Linked DNA regions of Methanococcoides burtonii DSM 6242. The protein of the gene in region 1 binds, or shares a complex with, the protein of each later gene. Links are inferred from orthologs where the notes say so. Each region holds a gene or a part of one and is shown on either strand. Other genes may lie near its edges. The genes, in order: dph2 and MBUR_RS06020.

Region 1 (3,275 bases):
TGACCTTCGCCTTAACAACATCAGCTACAGCGAATTCCTTTGACATTTCTTTAACGTATGATTCTTTCACATTGGACACGTGAATAGCAGCAATTCCGGGTTTGATGAACTGGCGGTCAACGACACCCTTGATACCTTCTATCTGCACAAGTGCCATAGAATCGCGAACATTAACAACCGTTCCTATCAATATGTCACCCTTTTTTATAGTTGGTGGCATGCTTGTAGTTGGTTTTACTGATATCATCCTGCGTTTATTGTTCACCATTACGAATCCGGTCGCAAGTGAATGAATGTCGCCTCTGACATTGTAAGTATTAGCCCCTGCTTCAAATTCCTCGGTAGTGCCGATAATGTCTCCAGGCATTACCAGGACCTTATCTCCATGTTGTTCCTCTTCCACGTGATCATCTTCCTTATCGGTCTTAGTTACCTCGGTTTTCCTCTTCTCTACCTTCTTTTCTGCCACATTTACCTTTTCACTGGCAGTGCTTAATACTTCCTCTTCGACCTCTGGCTTCTCGCCCAAGGAGTTCATGTTCCTTCTGGTCGTTTTCTTTCGGTTTCTTATTCTAATAGGAATCCCTCATCTAAATTTAAATACGCCAGCAATTAGTTTTTATCGGACTGGCAATTATCTGTAATGATCCTGTATATTTCAATCTCAATTCTTTCTACATCTTTTTTATGGAATTTAAATGTTCGTTTTATCGGAAATCCAGTATTGTACCATTCTGTAATAATCGCAGGTTGAATGAACTTTTTTACGAACGCCAGACTTCCACTATTGTGTATGGAATATGTCACATCCGCCACTCTCATTGCGGTTTTAAGGAACGGTCTGTCACTTCCCTTAACCTGTGCACCAAAAGGTGGATTCATGACCACAGTATCTGCATGTCCCCTTACCTGTCTGATATCCTTACACTCAAATTCCACATCCACACCGAAAATCTCTGCATTCTCTCGGGCGATATCCAGTGCGCCTGAGTCTGAATCGAACCCTACGACCTTCTCAGCTCCAAGCATTGCTGCACCTATGGCAAGCATTCCTGTACCGCACCCCAGATCATAGACCGTACCTTCAAGATCTCCCTTCATGAATGCAAAATGTAGCATCTCTGCCGCAAGCAAAGCCGGTGTTGGGTATTGTTCAAGAGTTATATCAGGATTCTCGAACCCCTTTACCTTTTCAAGAACTATTTCGAGCTTGCGTTGCTTCATGATCTTCAGTCTCCTCTTATCTCATCAAAGACCATGTCTTCCCACTCACGTTTTCCGAGAACGATCTCGAATTCCTGTGGGGTAAGCATTGGTGCGGAGAACCTTCCCACCTCATCTACAGCAAGCCGCGGACATGCAGTGCTCACAAAAGCATCCACTTTGAACTGTAGCATCTGGTCAGGCGTGATAAGATCAAGTATCAATATATAGGCGGTCTTCCCCTTCTCCTCGGCAAGTCCTTTAAGTTCCCTGGCAAGTTCCATTCTGTACTGCCCTGGTTTACTGGAAACAATGATCCCGAAAGACTCGGCATCCAATGACTTCGCAATTGCTGCACTACGCTGACGCATGATAAGGGAAGGATCGACCTCCCTCACATCCTTTGAGAAAGGATCTGCAATAAGTACCCTCTTTCCAGTGGCAAGCGAAACACCAAGTGGATGGAATCCTCCACTGCCAATATACAGGAACTCCTCACAGTCCAGGTCGTCAGCAACCGAGAAATTGCATCCAAGTACCTGTCCTGCATATGCTATCTTACTATCGCCTCTTCCTATGGCTACGACCTTACCGTTGTTCTCAAGTATCTCCCGAACCTCCGGTAATTTATGGACATGCTGTACAGTTGTCAGAAGTCCCACTTTCTTCCCCTGGAGTTCCTCTAAGGCCTTGACAACAACACCCTTGACATCCGCATCGGAGCGTGTCTCTATAAAAATGACCTTGTCGCTATACCTGTTATCATCAAGTTGTGCATGTCCGAAATGGAAAAGCAGGTCAACGTTCTCAAGTATGGGTATATCGAGGTCACAAGCACCATAACAGGGATTCGCAGAAATAATTATTTCCACTCCTGTAGCTTCACTTATCTCTGAAGCAATAGCAGGACTTCGCCTCTTAAAACCCTCTGGAAATTGCAGTCCGATCATCTCAGGTTGGACTTTCCTTATTACCTCAATTATATAGTCTATCTGAAAATTGAAAGGCTCACTGCTGCTCACCTGCCACCTCCAGAATAGAGACTCCGTCCATATCGACATCTATCTTCACAAGGGTATTGACATTATAGCCCATATCGCTCATCTTTGCAGCACCATCGCCTCTGCTGATCACTACGATGACATTACAGATGTTCGCACCCATGTTCTCAAGTGCCGGGAGAAGGGCTTTCAATGTACCGCCTGTACTGATAACATCGTCCACAACAAGGACAGTCTCTCCTTTGCTAATGCCATTGATGTAAAGCTCGCCTTTTGAATATCCTGTGCTCTGTGAAAGGATTACCTCGCCCTCAAGTCCGTACTGCCTCTTCCTGACAATGGACATGGGTTTTCCTGTCTTCATTGAAAGTACCGTTGCCAGTGGAATTCCCATTGCTTCGATAGAAACTATCCTATCGTAATCTTTTCCCGCAATATCTATCATATGGTCTGCGATCTCATCCAGCAGCTCCGGCTCAAGGGATGGGATTCCATCTGAGATCGGGTGTATGAAATATGGATATTCGCCTCTTATTACAATAGGTGCTTTACGGAGTGATTCCTGAAGAACTTCTAACATGTTATCCTGCCTTTTATGTTTAAAAAATAACTGCGCTTGCAGTCCGGTGGTAACGACCCGGCCTCATCGAAGATTGGAGGCAGAAGATGTAATATCTGTCAAATCGTCACGCTCTCCTTTTATAGCAGAATAAAGTGTTTCTTTACTTAAAAGTACTGGATGGTAATATTTACCACAGGCAACATCTGCCAGCTTTTCCGCAAGCTCACTTCCATTTCTACTGATATCTACAACAAGCATGTTTATCCTGTAATCAGTAACACCCTTGCATACCTGTAGCAGTTCCCTTTCTATGCTTCCGCCACGATTCAATGGGACGTTGACAGTACCATCTGTCACGAGTATCATAATAGGAACAGCCGAAGGTTCGCGCTTCAATTCCTGAAGGATGGTCTGAACTCCTGTCAGTATTCCTGAGGCCATTGGTGTGGTTCCCCCAAAAGGTACCTTTTCCAGATATCTCTTTGCAGACTCCACTGACGAAGTGAACG
Region 2 (3,305 bases), 260 kb from region 1 along the record:
TGGGACATCGTCTGCCTTGAATCCTACCATACCGAGGAGCTGTGATACTTCTTTCTTGACCTCGTTGTATCTGTCCTCGCTGTATTTAGCTGCGTCCATCTTGTTAATAGCAACGATAAGCTGGTTGATACCAAGGGTCCTGGAAAGGAAAACGTGCTCCTTTGTCTGTGCCATTACCCCATCAGGTGCTGCAACTACAAGAACAGCTGCATCTGCCTGGGAAGCACCAGTGATCATGTTCTTTACGAAATCTCTGTGGCCTGGGCAGTCAACTACTGTAAAGTAGTACTTGTCGGTATCGAATCTCTTGTGTGAGATATCGATGGTAACTCCTCTCTCACGCTCTTCCTTGAGTGTGTCCATGACCCATGCAAATGCGAAGGATTCCTTACCCTTCTCTTTTGCTTCTGCCTTATATTTCTCGATAAGGTGTGCAGGTACTGCGCCTGTCTCGAACATCAACCTTCCGACAAATGTTGATTTACCGTGGTCAACGTGTCCGATAACTGCTAAGTTCATATGTGGTTTATCAGCCATGATAATATTCTCCTTTATTTTTAATTGGTATAATCTGTAATTTTGAGCATAATGGTTGTTTCTACTATTAAACCTTTCCAGCGAATTGTCTCAGGTAGAAAAAAGATGGATTTACATCCACCTTACATGCTCATAAAGTCTTCTGCCTGTGGCAAAGCTGCCTTGAGTCCTTTTCGCTTGCGGATACCTGTAACAACTTCGGTCATGAGACTCATTGGAAGTGGTTCGAAACCTGCGAACTCTGTACTCCACATTGCTCGACCTTCTGTTGCGGATCTGATATCACCAGCGAATCCGAATAGCTCTGAAACTGGTGCTTTGGACTCGATGACGGTTGTATCCCCTTCGGAAGTCATGTCTATAATGACACCGCGACGGCCCTGGATCTCCTTGGTTGCTCCACCCATCTGCTCCTGCGGGACCTGGATGAATACCTTCTGATATGGTTCAAAGAGCGTATCATCAGCCATAAGCATTGCAGCCTGGATTGCCTGTCTTGATGCAGGAATTACCTGTGCAGGGCCTCTGTGGACAGCGTCCTCATGGAGTTTTGCATCCATGAGCTTTACTTTGACACCCATGCATGGTTCCTTGGAAAGTGGTCCAGCCTTCATGACCTCGGTGAATCCCTCAATGATAAGCTCCATTGTTTCGTTCAGGTACTGAATGCCCTTTGTCATATCGAAATAAGCATTGCTCTCGAAGATATTTACGATCTTCTTTGCTTCATCTTTATTAAGACCTGCTGCCATGAGCTTCTCCCTTCTCTCAACTTCAGGCATCCTCATGGAGATCTCGTCATTGCGTATAAGCTCACGGACTTCTGGCTCCAGTGGCTCGACGATAACATAGAATCTGTTGTGCCTGTTAGGGGATTTACCTTCCACAGGACCTGCTGTACCTGTGATGGTCTCACGATATACGACAAGTGGAGGTGTTGTTGTGATCTCCACACCTTTGTCACGCTCGATCCTGTGAGCAATGACCTCAAGGTGAAGTTCACCCATACCAGCCATTAAGTGCTCACCGGTCTCTTCATCAAGAGTTATCTTGAGTGTTGGGTCTTCTTTAGCGACCTGGCGAAGAACTTCAACGAGCTTTGGAAGGTCCTTCATGTGCTTTGCTTCGACTGCAACAGTAACTACAGGTTCACTTGCGTGCTTGATGCTCTCGAAAGGCTCCATACCTTCAAGTGTGGTTACTGTGGCACCTACAAATGCATCCCTGAGACCTGTTACCGCTGCAATGTTACCTGCAGGGATCGCATCAACTTCAAGCCTCTCAGGGCCCATGAAAACACCGACCTGCTGGATTCTGTTCGTCTTTGATGCACCTGAAACGTAAACTTCCATACCACGGGAAAGTGAACCGCTGAAAAGTCTACCTGTTGAAACTTCTCCTGCGTGTGGGTCCATGCTAATATCAGTTACCATGAAAGCAACATCTCCCTTGGCATCTGCAACAGACATCTGCTTACCGATACCGGACTCATGGTCACCATGCCAGATAGCTCCGACCCTGCCCTTCTGTGCATCGATAGGACTTGGAAGGAATCTGATAACCATATCGTTAACTGCTTCGTGGAGTGGACATTTTTCAGCAAGTGACTTCATGTCTTCTTCACGGCAGTAATTGAAAACTTCACTAAAGCTTACACCGGTCTTCTTCATCATAGGGACACTGATAGCCCAGTTGTAAAGAGCGGAACCGAATGCTACAGTACCCTCAGCTGCATCTACTCTCCAGCCTGCGTTATAGCGCTCTTCGTTCATACCTTTGATAAGCTTGTTTACGTGATCGATGAGCTTTCCGAGCCTGATCTGCATCTCCTGATCATCGACCTGCAACTCGTTGATAAGACGGTCTACCTTGTTAATGAAAAGTACCGGCTTTACGTGCTCTTTCAGTGCCTGTCTCAGAACGGTTTCGGTCTGAGGCATTGTACCTTCAACAGCATCGATGACAACTACAGCGCCATCTACTGCACGCATTGCACGGGTTACATCGCCACCAAAGTCAACGTGACCAGGTGTGTCAATAAGATTGATAAGATATTCCTTGCCCTCATATTCGTGCACCATTGACACGTTAGAGGAGTCGATCGTGATACCTCTTTCCTGCTCCTCTGCGTCAGAATCCATGAACAACTGGCGGCCTGCGAGCTCCTTGGAGATCATCCCAGCGCCTGCGAGGAGGTTATCTGAAAGAGTTGTTTTTCCGTGATCGATGTGAGCTACAATACCGATGTTCCTGATCATTAATGGATTGCTCATCAGCGCTGTAACACGCTCAACCATTTTCTTCCTTCGTCCCATGATAAAACCTACAATTGAATAATTATATAAAATAAAAAAGGAACACGATTAACGTGCTGCCTTTGCGACTCTTTCCTTTCCATCCTTTCTGTTGATGGAAAAGCACTTTGCATCACGGTTAGAAGCTGCGATGAGCTCGGATGCAAGACATTCTGCTGCAGAGCGCTTTGATTTGAAAGCTGTCTGATTAGAACCTATTGATATATTTCTCAATGCATGGTCAACACGCCTCTGTGGAGCTGTATCAACTGCCTTTGGTACAGAGATACCACCGTATTTAAGTCTGACAACTTCTTCCCTTGGACCAGCATTTGAAACAGCTTCTACGAGAACCTGAACAGGATTCTTCTTTGTCTTCGAGTTAACGATGTCAAAAGCCTCATCCACAATACGAAGAGCGATCTGCTTCTTACCGGTGTTCTGTGCATTACGCATTACATTGTTCACAAGACG

What was found.
Region 2: the proteins of dph2 (region 1) and MBUR_RS06020 are in contact, whole or in part, in a crystal structure (PDB 6Q2D), measured with the Methanobrevibacter smithii proteins. The link is inferred for Methanococcoides burtonii DSM 6242 from one-to-one orthologs. Residues at the interface, in WP_011954460.1 of Methanobrevibacter smithii: Met1, Met3, Tyr4, Pro28, Glu29, Gly30, Leu31, Met33, Phe58, His80, Thr124, Gln126, Ser179, Gly180, Asn181, Phe182, His183, Leu185, Tyr201, Asn202, Phe211, Ile215, Arg291, Asp295, Asp296, Gln298, Met299; in WP_011954157.1 of Methanobrevibacter smithii: Pro482, Asn483, Lys484, His485, Tyr553, Asp555, Glu556, Glu559, Leu560, Leu591, His592, Glu593, Asp594, Ala595, Val596, His597, Arg598, Gly599, Pro600.

Annotation. Positions count from the first base shown.
Region 1 is NC_007955.1:1,514,844-1,518,118, reverse strand. The notes cover bases 228-3,173. They hold dph2 (diphthamide biosynthesis enzyme Dph2), read right to left. Parts: upstream 2,226-3,173; coding sequence 1,230-2,225; downstream 228-1,229. Other genes in these bases: MBUR_RS07395 (hypothetical protein), read right to left, coding at 2,848-3,173; hpt (hypoxanthine/guanine phosphoribosyltransferase), read right to left, coding at 2,212-2,784; MBUR_RS07410 (METTL5 family protein), read right to left, coding at 613-1,224; MBUR_RS07415 (exosome complex RNA-binding protein Csl4), read right to left, coding at 228-538. Also shown: more of MBUR_RS07415, read right to left, coding at 1-227; more of MBUR_RS07395, read right to left, coding at 3,174-3,275. UniProt on the Methanocaldococcus jannaschii protein: Catalyzes the first step of diphthamide biosynthesis, i.e. the transfer of the 3-amino-3-carboxypropyl group from S-adenosyl-L-methionine (SAM) to the C2 position of the imidazole ring of the target histidine residue in translation elongation factor 2 (EF-2).
Region 2 is NC_007955.1:1,258,818-1,262,122, forward strand. What follows is about bases 257-3,232. They hold MBUR_RS06020 (elongation factor EF-2), read right to left. Parts: upstream 2,853-3,232; coding sequence 660-2,852; downstream 257-659. Other genes in these bases: tuf (translation elongation factor EF-1 subunit alpha), read right to left, coding at 257-540; MBUR_RS06025 (30S ribosomal protein S7), read right to left, coding at 2,901-3,232. Also shown: more of tuf, read right to left, coding at 1-256; more of MBUR_RS06025, read right to left, coding at 3,233-3,305. UniProt on the Methanocaldococcus jannaschii protein: Catalyzes the GTP-dependent ribosomal translocation step during translation elongation.